2 regions of the Gilliamella sp. Pra-s60 genome follow, and region 1 is predicted to be linked to the other one. Evidence: riboswitches for the same ligand, from Rfam matches in the RefSeq annotation. Region 1 holds a riboswitch; the other holds the start of a gene.
What was found. A riboswitch is a leader RNA that binds a small molecule or an ion and turns the genes downstream of it on or off. The one in region 1 is predicted to bind preQ1.

Region 1 (8,924 bases):
AAGACGATGATAACCCAACAAATATCTACTTCAAAACTGGTTATCTAAAAGAGTTTGATGGTGAAACCGCTTACACCTTTAACCATATTGCTAAAGAAAAATATGATTTTGGTGGTAACTGGTGGGATAACGGTATTGGTATCAATATGCAATTTAACAAAAATCACCAAATTTATGGTGATATAGTCTATTCACTTGGTAATAAGTTTGATCAAAAACAAGCAAATATTGGTTACCGTTATAGCTTTTAAATAAATGAACATAACTTTATTTTGTGTAACAAAATAAAACGTATATAAAAATCCCCCCCTATTGGTCATCTAGATTAATGGGGGGATATTTAAAAAACACAAAGTTTACTTAAAAATTTGTCAGGAAAGGTATTGATTTTATTTGATTTTTTTGTGTTGCCAAAAGCAGTTATCACTAACCACCACCTAAGAACTGTTCACCCAAGAACTATTCAACCAAAAACTACCCACCCAAGCTAAACTAAACAAACTGTACTTTCACTCCTAACAAATGATGGAATAACTGCCTCTATGGTACCGTCACCCGTTTTAGGTATGACGCGAGTCACGTTAACCGGTCCTAGGGCAAGTGATAGTCAAATAAAAGCCAGAAACCCTAGTCCACTTAGTGTCCCAAATTTGCCACAAACATTCGAGCTCAAGGGCAGGGATAGTAGTGGTGCAGTGGTCGCCAAATATGGATTTAAGTTAAAGCAATGGTTTGTAAACCGGGGGGATCGAGTTACAGGTGTTAATGGCCACACAGCTTGGTGTAATGGTTTAGGGTATCGTCTTGTGCAAGTTAGTGATTTAACTAACGCAGTACGTAAAAGCTCTCCTTCCATTTCTGGCGCTATGCCTTCTTCAGATGGCAATAATTATCAGCGTCAAATTGGTGCGGGTTTTTTCACTGAGTGGGGATATATGCAAGATTATATTGACGCCGACTTTCGCTACGATTTCTACGTGACGAGTGTTCCTAAAGGCAGCAGTCAGTTTAATGTCGGTGCATCTCGCGGTTACATACACAGTGTGAGTTCAGGTGGTTCCGACAGAGGTGGGCTTTGTGTTACTCCTTAAACCTTAGTGTTTGTTTCTCTATTCTTAATATATAGAGGTTTAGAAGGTTAGAGTGGAGCACTTATCAAAGAATAAATCCTAGTATTAGACAGGGATATAAGTAGTTTAATAACGTTTGCCAAGCGGTTTTGCGATTTGATAGCAAAACCGCTTTTTTAATCTACACAACAAAATACTTACTCAATATTGGCAAATTTATGACTTTGTACACTAAGTAGCCATTTATTATCCAAGCGATCTTTGTTGATTTTCCCCAATAGCTCAATGGTTTCAAACATATTAAACGCGCCATCTTTTTCGCACGGCGACAGGTAATAGCGTTTGGCGTGGATTTGGGTTTCGATATATTGGCAAAAATCGATAAAATCGGGGTGATTTTCAGCAACAATACGCACCTCGTTAGCGGTGGATTGAACTATTTTTTGGTAACGTGCTTGGTAGCAAAACTTAGGGCTAAGTGCAATGTAATCAACGAGTGGATCGACCTTACCAAGCCCATTGCTTTCAATAGCAATAAAATAGCCGGCCTCTTTTAATGGCAGTAACAGTTCTGGTAGTGCCTTGACCATTGTCGGCTCGCCGCCGGTAATGATAACGTTTTTGCTGTTGTATCCGCTCACTTTGGCAAGCAGTGCGTCTAATGTAAAACGGGTAAACTGACGAAAATTAGTATCGCACCAAGTACAATTTAAATTGCACCCAGCAAAACGGATAAAAACCGCAGGCATGCCAGTATTATAACCCTCGCCCTGTAAGGATTCGAAGATTTCAACAATACGAAACTCAATCATATTAACTCCGACGGTATTCGCAATACGAAGTGGGTGTTTCCCATAATTTGATCATCGAAACAGGCAAATATTGCGACAGATGATCAAAAATAAACTGACTCATTCCCTCGGCCGTTGTTCGGCAAGGAAAGGCAAATATTTTACGATCCATCTCTTGCAGTAAGGATGCAATACGGCACTCATTAGGATTATTTTGATTGTAAAGGTAAGCGTGATCGAGTGGATCAACAATATGCTGTTTAACGATTTGCTTTAAATCGGCATAATCCATGACCATATCTTGGCTTGAACCGCTATCAATAAGATCACCGCTGACTTCGACTAATAAACGGTAAGTATGACCGTGCAGATTATGACATTTTTTATTATGCCCATCTAACATATGACAGGCATCAAATTGAAATTCTTTGGCTATTTTGAACATGTTGTATTCCTAGTTTTTTTGCGTGGGATGGGTTACGAACCACGGTTAGATAAGCTAACAAAATAAAAGGCGGCTACTATAATCGATAAACAGCAATTTGTCATCTTTGATATGTTATTGAGTGTGATATTTATTGGCAATTATTGGGTATTGAGGCTCTTTATTTTGGCTTTTTTTAGGCATAAACTAGCAAAGATCGTGTTGTACAAAATGTGTAAAAAATATTCTTAATTTGCTCTTGAAAATTATTCTTCCACACTCATTTAGTGATCAATGCAAATGGTATAAATGTGTTAAGCATTTTAACCAAATCTATTGCTCAGGAGATAAACTATGAGGTTAGATAAACTTACTAACAAATTTCAACAAGCTTTAGCTGATGCGCAATCGCTAGCATTAGGTAAAGACAATCAATACATTGAGCCTGTACATGTCCTATCAGCCATGCTCAACCAAGATGGCAGTAGCGTTGCGCCATTATTGAATGCAGCGGGTGCTAATGTAGCTATTTTACAGCAAGAATTAACGCAAGCGATTGACCGACTCCCACAAGTACAAGGTGTTGGGGGCGAAGTGTTGCCATCACAAGAATTTATTCGAGTCTTGAATTTGTGCGACAAATTATCCCAAAAAAATGGCGATAGCTATATCTCGTCAGAACTCTTTATACTCGCCGCTTTAGAAGACAAAGGCAGCTTAGGGGATATCCTAAAAAAATCGGGCGTCAATAAAGACAAATTTAGCCAAGCAGTCAACCAAGTAAGGGGAAGCGATAACGTGAACGATCCTAATGCCGAAGATCAACGAGGGGCACTTAAAAAATACACCATCGATTTAACGCAGCGTGCAGAGCAAGGCAAGTTAGATCCTGTAATTGGTCGTGATGAAGAAATTCGCCGTACTATTCAAGTATTACAACGCCGTACCAAAAATAACCCAGTACTTATTGGTGAACCGGGTGTAGGTAAAACCGCCATTGTTGAGGGGCTTGCACAACGTATAGTTAACCGCGAAGTGCCTGAAGGTTTGCGTAACAAACGTGTCTTATCATTAGATATGGGCGCATTAATTGCGGGCGCAAAATACCGTGGTGAATTTGAAGAACGCTTAAAAGCGGTACTTAAAGACTTAGCCAAAGAAGAAGGGCGCATCATTTTATTTATTGACGAAATTCACACCATGGTCGGTGCAGGTAAAAGCGACGGTGCAATGGATGCAGGTAACATGTTAAAACCAGCGTTAGCGCGTGGTGAATTACATTGCGTTGGGGCAACTACACTTGACGAATATCGCCAATATATTGAAAAAGATCCTGCTTTAGAGCGTCGCTTCCAAAAAGTCTACGTTGCTGAACCAACAGTAGAAGATACGATTGCTATTTTGCGCGGATTAAAAGAACGCTACGAATTGCATCATCATGTGCAAATTACCGATCCTGCGATCGTGGCGGCGGCAACTTTGTCGCATCGTTATATCTCAGATCGTATGCTACCAGACAAAGCGATAGACCTTATTGACGAAGCCGCATCAAGCATTCGTATGCAAATGGACTCTAAACCGGAGTCTTTAGATCGCCTTGAAAGACGTATCATCCAACTTAAATTGGAACAACAAGCGCTTAAAAAAGAGTCTGACGATGCCAGTAAAAAACGTCTTGAAATGCTAAATGAAGAACTGACTGAAAAAGAAAAGGAATACGCATCGTTAGAAGAAGAATGGAAATCTGAAAAGGCCGCTGTTTCGGGCACGCAAAATATTAAAGCCGAGTTAGAAAAGGCACGCACCGAAATAGAACAAGCACGCCGAGCAGGCGATCTCAGTAAAATGTCCGAATTACAATACGGCAAAATACCAGAGCTTGAAAAGAAACTCGCCTCGGCAACGCAGTTAGAAGGCAAAACCATGAAGTTATTGCGTAACAAAGTCACCGATAACGAAATTGCCGAAGTGCTATCAAAAGCAACAGGCATTCCTGTTTCAAGAATGCTCGAAAGCGAAAAAGACAAGCTATTACATATGGAAGATGCGCTACACAAACGTGTTATTGGGCAACAAGAAGCCGTTGTTGCTGTTGCTAACGCAATTCGACGTAGTCGTGCTGGGTTATCAGACCCGAACAAACCAATTGGATCATTCCTATTTTTAGGACCAACGGGTGTTGGTAAAACCGAACTATGCAAATCGCTTGCTAACTTTATGTTTGACAGCGAAGATGCTATGGTGCGAATTGATATGTCCGAATTTATGGAAAAGCACTCAGTCGCACGTTTAATTGGTGCACCTCCGGGTTATGTGGGTTATGAAGAAGGAGGGTATTTAACTGAGGCGGTAAGACGTCGCCCTTATTCGGTCGTTTTACTTGACGAAGTTGAAAAAGCGCCCCCAGATGTGTTTAATATCTTACTACAGGTGTTAGACGATGGACGCTTAACCGATGGGCAAGGTCGTACCGTTGATTTCCGTAACACGGTTATCATCATGACATCAAACTTAGGTTCTGATTTAATTCAAGGTCAAGCAGATCTAAGCTACGACGAAATGAAAGCGCTGGTTATGACTGTTGTCACTAAACACTTTAGGCCTGAATTTATCAATCGAATTGATGAAACCGTCGTGTTCCATCCACTTGGACAAGAAAACATCAAAGCGATTGCCAAAATTCAATTAGCACACGTTGAAAAACGTTTAGATGAACGTGGTTACCAAATGGATATTTCTGACGCGGCATTAGAACATCTTGCCAAAGTGGGCTTTGACCCAATTTATGGTGCAAGACCACTAAAACGCGCAATACAACAAGAGATCGAAAATCCATTAGCGCAACAAATATTGTCAGGCAAATTAGTTCCGGGTAAAACCATCCATCTGGATTTAGTTGGCGATAATATCGAAGCGAAACAGCAATAACACATCAAACAACAAACCGACCTAAGCGGTCGGTTTTTTATGCACTAAAAAAACACCATAACAACCGCCAACAAAAATAAATCACCTCAAATTTTATATAAAAAACAATTGTTTTAATTTATAATTAAAAAATCAAAAGAACAAAAACCATCGTCAAGCGCTAAAATCAAAAATGACCTCCTAGCCTTTCAACAGTTTATTGATGTTTTTTATAAAAAAGTCATTGATAAGGACTTCGACTTAATCGCAAGGGAATTTGACGATCCTGTTTCAAGTTAAGAAAAAAGATGTATACAAGAAAGTAACAGATTATTACGCCAAAAAACGGTCAGGAAAGGTATTGATTTTATTAAAGTTTTTTCAAGGCATTTTTATCAAACAAAACCACCCCCAAAAAAATCCAAAGCAACGCACTCAACCTTCTAACAAATCTTTACAATAAATTAACAAAAAAAGTGGCAGATTATGCACCATCAAGTTATAATTTTTAGGCTTATTCAAGCAGGGAATCGCTCAAAAATAAAGCGAACGGATAGAAAAATATATAAAAAACAATAAATTACTTGACAAGGGAATAAAAATGCATTACCATGGTTGGCATCTGGCATCTGGCATCTGGCCTGCCAAACCTATGCCCTAAATCTTATTGATTCGCACGGTGGTCAAAAACAAGCGCCACAGTTATTTTCATCACCGAAGTCATTTCGCGTAGCGAAATCGACGCCGTCGTCGTGGTCTTTATTGGCGATGTCTTCGGCAGGTTCTTCAGCAGCATCTTCGGAAACATTTTCAGGAACCTCTTCGGTCAGGTCATCAATCACATCTTCGGCAAAATTATCACCGATACCCAAGTGGTTACTCAAACCGCCATTACTATTTAAATCACCATTATTATCTAAATCGGCATTATTCTTAGCGCCATTGTTGTTATTGTCGTATACGCAGGATACAGAGGCGTTAACGGCTTATACTTCAAGGGCTATCGAGGGGAGTGCGCCGTATTTAACGTTTGATGGAGGGGTAACAAAATTAACGAATACAGACCGTTTATTGTCAATAAAGTTGCAGGATGGAACGGTATACACAAGGTCAACCAACCCATCCACACCAACTAATCCAATCAGGTTGCCATATGTGGGGAGTAACTTAAGTCATATAGAGACGATAGTACCGCCATCAAGGAGTTCAATCACGATGAATGATTTGGTCAGTCAGGGTTATTGGGGTGATAATGATGGCGACGGACAGGTAACGGCATCGGGGAGTATATCGGTGGCGTTTAGGGATAAAAACGGTACTACGGTTAATCGTACTGATGCATTGGATATATGTAATGCACCGTATAAGGTAACTTTAACAAGTTCAGGTGGCACATTAAGCACGCAGTATGGGGTACCAAGAAGTAGTAGTTTTAGTGGCGCTACGGTGGATTATTATATTAATCCAAATGACGATATCCGTATTTGTTCGGTCAGGCCGAATTTGTTGAGGGGTGGAACAACTGGCATCGTTTCTTGGGACGACCCCCACTATGCAGGTCCAGCTAACATATGGAATCCTAGTAAGGGCTTTTTAGTTCAGTCAACGAGTCCATCATCTTACGACAGGAACTTTCCAACGACTGGTGCAGATGGTTTGTATTTTGATTTGGATATAGGTGGGCTTGACGCAAGTCAGTTAAGTTGGACAGTTAACACAAGTGGTAGTATAAGAGCAACGGTGAGTTGGATAAGGCCGCGTTCTGGTACATTCACAGACCCAGATAACCGTACTATCCAAGCTGATGAATGGATTATGGATAAATCCAAAAATGTAACACGGGTAACGTTGCATGGTCCAAGGGCAAGTAGTAGTCAAATAAGCTCAAGTAATCCACGTTCACTAACACGTCCATCTTTGCCACAGACGTTCGAGTTGGTGGGTAGAGGTAGTAATGGTAATGAGGTTCGTTACGGCTTTGTGTTAAAGCAGTGGTTCGTCAATCGGGGTGGTCAATGGAAACCTCATAATGACCAATCAGCATGGTGTAGAAGTTTGGGTTATCGGATGCCTAGGGTAAGGGATTTAACCAATGCGGTTTGTTCTGGTTGGAATATGAATAATAATTATCCTTGTACTGGTGCAGTAGGCGCTACGCCGTCGTCTAGTGGTAATGGTTACCAGCGTAACATAGGAGCAGGCTTTTTCACGGAGTGGGGGCTTATGTCCGACTACGATGCGGGCTTCGTCCGCTACTTCTACTGGGCGAGTGACGCAGCAGGTAGCAACAAGTTCGCTGTCTCTTCGACCTTCGGCAAGTTCGGCAGCTTCAGTGCCAGCGACCGCTATCACGCTGCTTGCACCGCACCTTAGCTTTTAGCGTTTAGTTCTTAATCCTTAGGGCGCGGAAGGGGGTTACGGTGCCTGAGAGGACAATATAACAAAGAATCAAGCCCCCGCGTAAGTTGGGGCTTTGAGCAGGCAAAGCCTGCGGACTCAGCGGTTTTATGACTGAAGGTCAAAAAACCGCGGTCCGATTTCACAGACTCCGAGCCAATAGCCGAAACCGCACTGAGCAACATAAATAAAACATTAACATTACAACATTTGCTGTTTTTATCATCATGGCAACCTAACAAATATCCCCCGATTGTGGATAGTGCGTTTATTCAAGAGTTAAAAAACTATTTCAGCCAATAGCAGCGCACACGGTGCCCGATGGGGCTATTGTTTTGGGTGTGTTTTTGCTAAAAACACATCAAGAAAAACTTCAATAAAATCAATACCTTTCCTGACCGATTTTTTAGCGGAAAATCAAGCCTTTTTTGTTTTTGTGAATAGAGTGGATTGAGTGCAGAGGTTTCGGACGTTTGGGCTTTGGTGAACAAAATAGCTACAGTGACCACGTCCGAGCAAAGGGAATTAAAGCGAATTCCCTTTGCAAACCCACGCTTTGGCTACAGAATGTGGCCTTCGGCTACGCTACTCGTATCATCATGATACTCGCCTCTACGAGGCCATCTTCGCTATGCTCAGGTGTTCAAATTTGTTCCAGACAAATTTGTCCGACGCCGAAACAAGACAACAACATAACCTTAGGTCTTTTTTGTGAGTTGTTTTTGTGTTAAAAAGCAATGCAAAAACCGCAAAAAAGCGGTCAGGAAAGGTATTGATTTTATTAAAGTTTTTATTTAACTCTTTTCAACCAAAATCAACTATTATCCTATGACTTAGTACATGTTTAAGTATATTTCTTCAAATATTCAAGATATGATATAGCAAAATAACCAATATAAAACAGAACAATGAGTAACGAAATCGAATTAAAATTTGAAATCAATACCAACGATATTGCCAGTTTAAAATATTATTTAGATCAATGGGCTGATTGTGACGAGGCCGAATTTTCGGCATCGTCAGCATTATCATCAACAAAACGCTGTGTTACCAAACAAAATTTGACCAATACTTATTACGATACTAGTGATTATTACCTGCGTAATCATGGTTGTGGGCTACGTGTAAGAGGGGGGGATGATGGTTTAGTAAAACGTTTTGAAATCACATTAAAACGTGACAAAAAATCGATTGCGGGGTTGCATGAGCGTGCTGAATTTAATGTCGATTTGCCAGATTCTGTTCCTGATTTAACTGTATTACCTTGCCATGCTTTGCCAAATGACTGTGATATTGCTGAGCTACAACGGAATTTACTGCCTTTGTTTACCACTG
Region 2 (8,924 bases), on a different contig from region 1:
CTGCCCCGACGCCGTAACAAGACAGACAGCATAACCTTAGGTCTTTTTTGTGAGTTGTTTTTGTGTTAAAAAGCAACGCAAAAACCCCAAAAAAAATCAGTCAGGAAAGGTATTGATTTTATTGAAGTTTTTTAGAGTTAAAAACACCTGTTTTAAATAATATAAGGGGATTTCAATCCCCCTTAATAATAAAAAGCAGATGATAATAATCAGTTAGCTTTATAATCTGCCACTAATCTTTTTAAAATAAAATTCAAAATCACCCCATAAAGTGGTAAGAAGAATAATCCACAAATTAGAATTTTAAAACTATAGTCCATTAACGAAATTTCGGCCCAGTGGTTTGCCATAAATTCGTCACTACTTTGATAAAATGCAATAGCAAAAAAGACAACGGTATCAATAGCATTTCCAAAAATTGCCGATGCTGTTGGGGCAACCCACCATGATTTGTTTTTTCTTAAATAGTTAAAGACAGTAATATCCATCAATTGTCCAACTAAATAAGCAGCAAAGCTAGCTAATGCAATACGAAAGACAAAGCTATTAAATTCCGCTAATGCCGATAACCCAACCCAATGGGTTTCAAAAAATAATACCGAAATAGAGTATGAAAATAGCAAGGCTGGAATCATTACTACAAAGATAATCTTTCTTGCTAAACTTGCACCATAAATTCGAATGGTTAAATCGGTAGTTAAAAAGATAAACGGAAATGTAAAAGCTCCCCATGTGGTGTGAAAACCAAAAATATCAAACGGGATTTGGACTAAATAATTGCTTGAAGCAATAACTAAAATATGAAAAAAGGCCAACCAGTAAAGGGCTTTTTGTTGTTGTTTACGAGTAAAGTTTGTTTCTATCGATTCTGAATGAGTGTTCAAATACATCTTTTTTCCTTTTTAATGGGGTGAGAGAACCCAGTTGTTCATTAATTTATCTAGTCTTAGTCATATATTCCTGTAAGCCCTTATCACGCAGTAAGCAACTAGGGCATTTACCACATCCCCCTTCTACACCGTAATAACAGGTGTGAGTATGTTTTTGAACATAATCAAGATAACCTAGTTTATCGGCCATTTCCCACGTTTGGGCTTTGGTTAAATACATCAGTGGCGTAATAAGATTAAAGGTATAATCCATAGCTAAATTCATCGATACATTCATTGATTTAATAAAGATATCGCGACAATCTGGGTACCCACTAAAATCGGTTTCGCAAACGCCAATAATAATGTCACAAATGCCTTGTTGCTTAGCATAACAGCCAGCTAAAAGTAAAAAGAGCATATTGCGCCCGTCAACAAAGGTGTTGGGGTAGTCGCCATTTTGAGCAGCTTTGATCTCTTGAGTGTTATCAATAAGTGCATTGTTAGTGGTTTGTTTAATTACTGATGTATCAATGACGGTTTGCTTTATACCTAAATCTTTGGCAATCCATTCGGCTTTTTCAAGCTCAATGGCGTGGCGTTGACCATAGTGAAAGCTGATTGCTTGGACGTTTTCACGCCCATAATCAGCAATGGCTTGTAGCAAGCAAGTGGTTGAGTCTTGCCCGCCCGAAAATATAACGAGTGCTTTGCGAGTTTGCATTAACGGTTCCTGTTTAGATAAATTATAGATTAGCGATTATCGACTTTTTCAGGATAAAGATCGTGATTAGCTAAACGGTTTAGTGCAATTTGTTCCCAATTAGTGCCAGCTTTACCATAGTTAGCATATGGATCGATTGAGATCCCACCGCGTGGTGTGAATTTGCCCCAAACTTCAATATATTTAGGATCCATTAGTTTAATCAAATCTTTCATAATGATATTAATGCAATCTTCGTGGTAATCACCATGATTGCGGAAGCTAAATAAGTAGAGTTTTAGCGATTTGCTTTCGACCATTTTGATATTAGGTACATACGAAATATAAATCGTTGCAAAATCAGGTTGTCCTGTTATTGGGCAAAGACTGGTAAATTCAGGACAGTTGAATTTAACAAAATAGTCGTTATTTGGGTGTTTATTGTCGAATGTTTCTAGTATTTCAGGACAATAGGTCGTTGGATAGCGAACGGACTGATCGCCTAATAGTGTAATTTTACTCATGCTGTTTCCTTAGTTTTTTAGCGTGGGAGGTTTACGAACCACGTAACAAGCCGCACACCATACTCTTTTTAAATAAAAAAGTCTAGTAAGGCTAAGATATTATGCAGAAGCCTAAATATCCCCCAACACTAGTCGCTAGTGATGGGGTTTATGATAAAAACATTATTGCAAAATCAGTGCGACACGCTGTTAGTTGACTTATTTTTTTCGAGTTCTTTATAAAATTTAGCTAATTCAGCTTTGACTTCATTAAGTTCTTGCTTGGCATCGATTAATTTTGTTTGTTGTTTGGTCATTTTTTGTTTATTACCTTTTGTTTTTGCTTGATCCAATTCGTGGGTTATTTGGGTAACTTTATCTGTTTTTTCTTGGACTCTTTTTTTGTATTTTTCTTCTAAATCATTATTTGAACAATGATTATTAATATCTTCTAATGCCTTTTGAAGACCTTCAACTTTGTGAGTGTTGGAGTGATTTTTGGCTTGTTCAATTTCGACTTCAATAGCCTGTTTTTTGCCTTCACAGGTTAGCCCTTCTACATGGTCATAGGCATTAGCACCAATTGAAAATAAAATAGCCAAAGTGGTTATGCTTAATTTAGTCGCTAATCGAATTACTGATTTCATATAGACTCCTATTAATTTATTTTCTTAACTGAATCAAATCAACTTTATGATCTTTACCTTTAGTTAAAATTAAGCTTGCCCTTTCTTTAGTTGGTAGGATGTTTTCAATTAGATTTAATTCATTAATTTCACGCCAAAGGCGATTAGCAATATCGATCGCTTCTTGTTCTGGTAGCTGTGAATAATGGTTGAAATAAGAGTTAGGGTCACTAAAAGCGCCTGCTCTAAATTTTAAAAACCGGTTCACATACCAATCATGTAACAATGGTAATTCAGCATCAACATAAATTGAAAAATCAACATAGTCAGACACAAAAACACGGTTATTAGCTTGGGTATAATTTATGGTGCCTTGTAAAACATTTAATCCTTCAAGAATCAAAATATCAGGGCTATCAATAACAATTTCTTCCCCTTCAACAATGTCATAAACTAGATGAGAATAAACTGGCGCTTTAACTTTATCTTGTCCTGATTTGACATCAGCAACAAAATTAATGAGTTTTTTAATATCATAAGATTGTGGAAACCCTTTTTTATTCATAATACCACGTTCTTCAAGGTATTTATTGGGGTATAAAAAGCCATCAGTTGTCACCAATGCGACTTTGCGGTGTTCTGGCCAGCGAGTTAATAATGCTTGCAATACACGAGCAGTCGTACTTTTACCCACCGCAACACTACCAGCTATACCGATGATGTAAGGAATTTTTTGGCTTTTACCTAAAAATTTAGATAATACCGCCTGCCGACTAAAACTGTTACTGATATAATAATTTAATAATCTTGATAGAGGTAAATAAATTTCACTGACCTCATCGATTGATAAGTCTTCATTAATACCTTGTAAAGAGGTGATCTCTTCCGATGTTAGCGTCATAGGTACCGCATTACGCAAACCTGCCCATTCTTGGCGATTAAACTGCATATAAGGGCTTAAATGATTTTTCATTTTATTGTGTTCTCTAATTAAATCTAACTAATTTATTGCGCTCAGATTATACATGAATCTCTTTTTTTACAATCATAAATTATGCATAGTGTGTCTATCATAGCTATATTTTAGACTTACTGATAAAATATGCTTATTGATAAGTAACCCTAATATTAGACCGAGATTGTATGTTAAAAAATAAATCAAAACAAAAAGCGAAAAAGAGCCGTCAAGAGATCAATGAAGAGTCTCGTGAACTGAAACGTAAACGTAAGCATAAGGGATTGCCAAGCGGATCACGTTTTAATAATGGCGAATCCAACAAGAATAAAAACACGTCAAAAGTGGTAAAGGATCCGCGTATTGGTAGTAAAAAACCGATTTCTTTAATTGCTGAAGATTCTAGTAATAGAGTAAAACCTGTTAAGCAATCTAAACCAAGTAAAACGGTTTTATCACCACAACAAGAATTAGAACAATTAGAAAACGATCCAAAATTAGATATGTTACTTGATTTAGTCGAGCAAAATAGCAAACTAACTAAAGAGCAACAAGCTTATCTTGACAGCAAATTAAATCGAATTGATGAGTTAATGCAAGAACTTGGTTATACCGATGACGATTTTGATGAGCTTGAAGATGAAGACGAAAAGAAAGAAGATATTGTCAGTTTGTTAAAACGTAACTAATGATAAAATATAAAACCATCTGTAATAGTGTTTTTCAATATGGGCAAGATGCTAACTTTAACAACGGTTAAATATTTGCCCACAATTCAAACCTGTAAATTAATAACCTAAAAGCGAGCCAACCATAATGCTAATGTTAATTATGTTAAGTTTATATTTTGGGTTATTAATTTGTACATTGTTATATTTAAATAAAACAAATCGCATTAAAATTAAAACGAAGATTAGAACTCAGCAAAAACCACTATTAAAACGACATAAAAATAACAACAACTATAGACTTAAACGGAAGTAATTAGATGAGCAATACGCAATTATGGGATCAAGCATTAATTGAAAAATATAACTATTCTGGTCCAAGATATACTTCTTACCCGACAGCACTTGAATTTAATGAAAATTTCAATGAGCAGGATTTTTTATCAGCAGCAACAGCTTATCCTACAAAGCCATTATCGCTTTATGTGCATATTCCGTTTTGCCATAAACTTTGTTATTTTTGTGGTTGTAATAAGCTCATCACTCGTCAAACGCAAAAAGTTACCAAATACCTTGATATTTTAGATATTGAAATTGCCGAACGTGCAAAATTATTTAATAATCGCACAGTCACACAGATGCATTGGGGTGGGGGTACGCCAACATTTTTAACAAATGATGAAATATCTCGTTTAATAGCATCATTAAGAAAGCACTTTCATTTTGCTCATGACGCTGAGCTATCAATCGAAATCGACCCTCGTGAAATTACCCCCGAAACGATTGATCATTTAGCCCATGTTGGCTTTAATCGATTAAGTATGGGAATTCAAGATTTTAATGATGAAATACAAAACCTAATTAATCGAAAGCAGGATGAAAACTTAATCCGTGCACTAATTGAGCAAGCGCGTAAAAATCATTTTCATTCAATTAGTTTAGATCTTATTTATGGTTTACCCAAACAAACCGTTGCCAGTTTTACTGAAACATTAAATAAAGTCATTGCTATTTCGCCCGATCGGTTAAGTGTCTTTAATTACGCCCACTTGCCTAGCCGTTTTGCAGCACAACGTAAAATTAAAGATGATGATTTGCCTAATGCCAATCAAAAATTGCAAATTTTACAAACCAGTATTGAAAAACTCACTAATGCTGGTTACCAATTTATCGGTATGGATCATTTTGCTAAACCTACTGACGAATTGGCTGTTGCCCAACAAGAAAATAAATTACATCGTAATTTTCAGGGGTATACCACGCAAGGAGATGCCGATTTACTTGGGCTTGGGGTTTCTTCCATTAGTATGCTTGGTGATAGTTATGCACAGAATCAAAAGGATCTAAAACAGTATCAAAACCAAGTAGAAAATTTGGGTAATGCACTATGGAAAGGGTTTAATTTAAGTTTAGACGATAAGATCCGTCGTGATGTAATTAAACAACTTATCTGCCATTTTCATTTAGATAAAAATGTTATTGAACAGCAATACCAAATCCAATTTGATGATTATTTTGCTGAAGATTTAAAATTACTAGCGCCATTGCAAAAAGATGGCTTAGTCGCAATGAATAAGCAAGTGATTGCAGTCCAACCTAAAGGACATTTGCTAATACGCAATATTTGCATGTGCTTTGATATTTATATGCGGAAAATGGCACGGCAACAGCAGTTTTCTAGGGTTATTTGATTTGATTATCATTAAACATTACAATAATTAATTACTATTAAAGATTAACTTTTAAGTTAGCAACTTAGTATTTAATCATTAAGTTTTAATGATAATAAATAAGAAATATAAAATGGAATTGAGAAATAAATTAGTAGAAGTATTTCCTACTCGCCCTTTAAAGGTTATGAAACTAAAGCAAGAAGGAAAATTGCAGCAATTAAAATTAATGTTTGCGGCAATGTTGTTCTTTGTATTAGCTATGTTTACAGCCCTGACATATTATCCTGGATTAATTGATACTTATAGAATATCACGTAACCCCGTTGTGGTTAACTACCATGTAGAAGGGAAATGTCGTGTAAAGAGTATGATTGATAATTGTTCAGTAAAAATTACCACTAAAACAGGAAAAGTTATTAAGCGTGATTACATTCTCATTGGCGGAAAAAAAGCAAATTACCGAGTTGTAACTGTGGCTTCTGCTAATAACCCATCACTAGTAACCATCAATTTAGCCATTGAGAATATGCGGACTCAATTTGTGATTACGACTATTATTATTCTTTTTTTTACATCACTTATATGGATGGGGTTAGTAAGTATTTTAAGAATATATAAAATGTTAAAAGTTATCGATGAAATTAATGGGCAAAAATTAACACCTGTCGTTGTTCCAATTAAATTAAAATCTTACGGTAAAATAGTAGCAGCTTTATATAATGTGAAAAATTTGCAAGGCGTCAATGTTAAATATGTAGCCAATTTTGATAAAAACTCAAATGATGGACCAATCATTATAGGTGATGTGATTAAAAATAAATGTAATGCTTTGGCCGTAATAGGAGAAAATAATCCCGTTCCTATTATTCTTAATCAAAACTTTACACGCTGTGATTTTACCGATTATGAAATACAGGCATTAAAAGAGGCGCTTTCTTAATCCAGATACTATATCAATAGTAGTGAAATCAGTTTAAGTTTAGGTTTAAGTTTAAATTTTATAAATAGGGCGATAACATCGCCCTATTTTTTAAACAAAATAAACAAACTACACTTATTAATGACTTGCTAAATAAACCTTAAATTTAGTCGTTTGTGCAATCACTTCAACACTTTTGAATGTTTCATCTAAAATGGTTTGATACGGTAAAAATGAATTTGCCACAATGCACAAATAGCCATTTAATTTTAGATGTTTTTTTGCTTCTTTGATTAACGTATTAACAGCCGTGTAATCGGTCTGTTTTCCATCATGAAAAGGTGGATTAGAAACAATTAAATGATATTTATCATTTAAGTTAGAAAAAACATCACTCGCCACAACGGTTGCTTTTACGTTGTTATTATTTAGTGTCGCTTGACTTGAAGCAATTGCTGCACTGCTAACATCTGATAAAGTTAATGTAATTTCGGGATATAATTTACCAATAACCGTTGATAGTATACCAGAACCACATCCCACATCTAATACATTACCTTTTATAATGTCTGAATGTTCGATTAATGCATTTAAAAGCAGTTCACTACCAGCATCCAAGCTTTTTTGACTAAACACGCCTGGTAAACTTTTAATTTCGATATCTTGATTTTCGATCGTTAAATGATAGCTTAACCACCATTCATTAAGATCAAATGCCAAACGATCTTCAGCTTGAAAATGGTATAAACCACAACGCCTTGCACTATCTATTTTTTGGATTGTGCCAAATTGATTTAATAACGCTTCAACGCTTTTTACGCCTGTTCTATTTTCACCAATAATAAAAATATCACTGCCTTTTGGCATATTGTTTAATAAATAAGAGAGTTGAAACTGTGCTTCACTTTTTGTTTTTGGCCAATAGTAAATCAGTGTATCCATGCTGGCATATAGTTCAGCTTCTGGCAACAATGAAAAATAGGTATACTTGCCACGAGCACTATTTTTTAAACGTAAATAAGTATGAAATTGTGTGCAATGAATTTTAACTTGATTTGCCGACATCATAGCCGGATAACTGTCTTGAATGTCACCAGCGATGATCACATTTTTATCGTAAAAAAATTCTTGATGACGCTCAAGTACTTGACTTGCTGGAGTAAAAACGGATGTGGACATATTTCCTCAATGAAAAACCTTTATAAATTGATGCGTTGATTATACAATTAACTATCTTTAATCTCTAATAAAAAACAGTAAGTCGATAATGACGCAACAAGATTGGTATCTAAAGCAGTGTAATATTACACAATATGTTTTGCGTAATACAAATGCCTTTAAAGGCGAAATTGCCACCCAGATTAGCAATAAAATCCGTTTGATTGTTGTTGCCAAAGCGCAGCCAACTCAAAAAATCTATTTGGATATATTAAATGCGATTCGTCTTACTCAAGATCAGGTGTTAGTATTAACACCATCTCAGCTTATTGTACCAGCAAGTGATATTAAAACCGTAGTTTGGTTTATTGATATAAAACCAGAAGAATCTTGGCAAAATCCATTAACCATTCAAACCGCTAGCTTAGATCAGCTTGCTAAAACACCACAACAAAAACGCCAACTTTGGCAACAATTATGTCAATATGAAAACTATTTCCACCCTAACTGAGCATGATTTAACAAAAGCTTTTGAATTAGAGCAAATTTGTCATGCTATTCCTTGGTCAAAACAGACATTCTTTTCAAACCAAGGTGATCGTTATTTAAATTTTAAAATAACGATTAATAAGCAAATTGTTGGATTTTGTATCTGCCAACAGGCTTTTGATGAAGCTAATCTATTTAATATTGCCATCCACCCTGATTTTAGAAAGCAGGGATTGGCAAAGGCTTTGCTCAATCATTTAATTGAAGCGTTACTCACTATAAAATCACCCTGCCCGATTTCAACGCTTTGGCTTGAAGTTAGGCAATCAAATAGCCCTGCAATTAAACTGTATCATACACT

Region 2: linked by a shared signal. The riboswitch ahead of queF (preQ(1) synthase) and the one ahead of queD (6-carboxytetrahydropterin synthase QueD) in region 1 are both predicted to bind preQ1.

What each region holds. Positions count from the first base shown of each region.
Region 1 covers NZ_WTFA01000002.1:54,784-63,707, reverse strand. The annotation lists gene GQ596_RS01950 (autotransporter outer membrane beta-barrel domain-containing protein) at 1-251, shown strand, start outside; gene GQ596_RS01945 (hypothetical protein) at 543-1,091, shown strand; gene GQ596_RS01940 (7-carboxy-7-deazaguanine synthase QueE) at 1,268-1,882, opposite strand; gene queD (6-carboxytetrahydropterin synthase QueD) at 1,884-2,306, opposite strand; PreQ1 riboswitch class I at 2,310-2,355, opposite strand; gene clpB (ATP-dependent chaperone ClpB) at 2,640-5,213, shown strand; gene GQ596_RS01925 (hypothetical protein) at 5,808-7,565, shown strand; gene GQ596_RS01920 (inorganic triphosphatase) at 8,498-8,924, shown strand, end outside.
Region 2 covers NZ_WTFA01000022.1:11,693-20,616, reverse strand. The annotation lists gene GQ596_RS10405 (7-cyano-7-deazaguanine/7-aminomethyl-7-deazaguanine transporter) at 210-890, opposite strand; gene queC (7-cyano-7-deazaguanine synthase QueC) at 937-1,593, opposite strand; gene queF (preQ(1) synthase) at 1,623-2,096, opposite strand; PreQ1 riboswitch class I at 2,100-2,144, opposite strand; gene GQ596_RS10390 (DUF1090 domain-containing protein) at 2,270-2,722, opposite strand; gene coaA (type I pantothenate kinase) at 2,739-3,674, opposite strand; gene yihI (Der GTPase-activating protein YihI) at 3,845-4,345, shown strand; gene hemN (oxygen-independent coproporphyrinogen III oxidase) at 4,645-6,015, shown strand; gene GQ596_RS10370 (hypothetical protein) at 6,128-6,937, shown strand; gene rsmC (16S rRNA (guanine(1207)-N(2))-methyltransferase RsmC) at 7,055-8,095, opposite strand; gene GQ596_RS10360 (DNA polymerase III subunit psi) at 8,184-8,585, shown strand; gene rimI (ribosomal protein S18-alanine N-acetyltransferase) at 8,560-8,924, shown strand, end outside.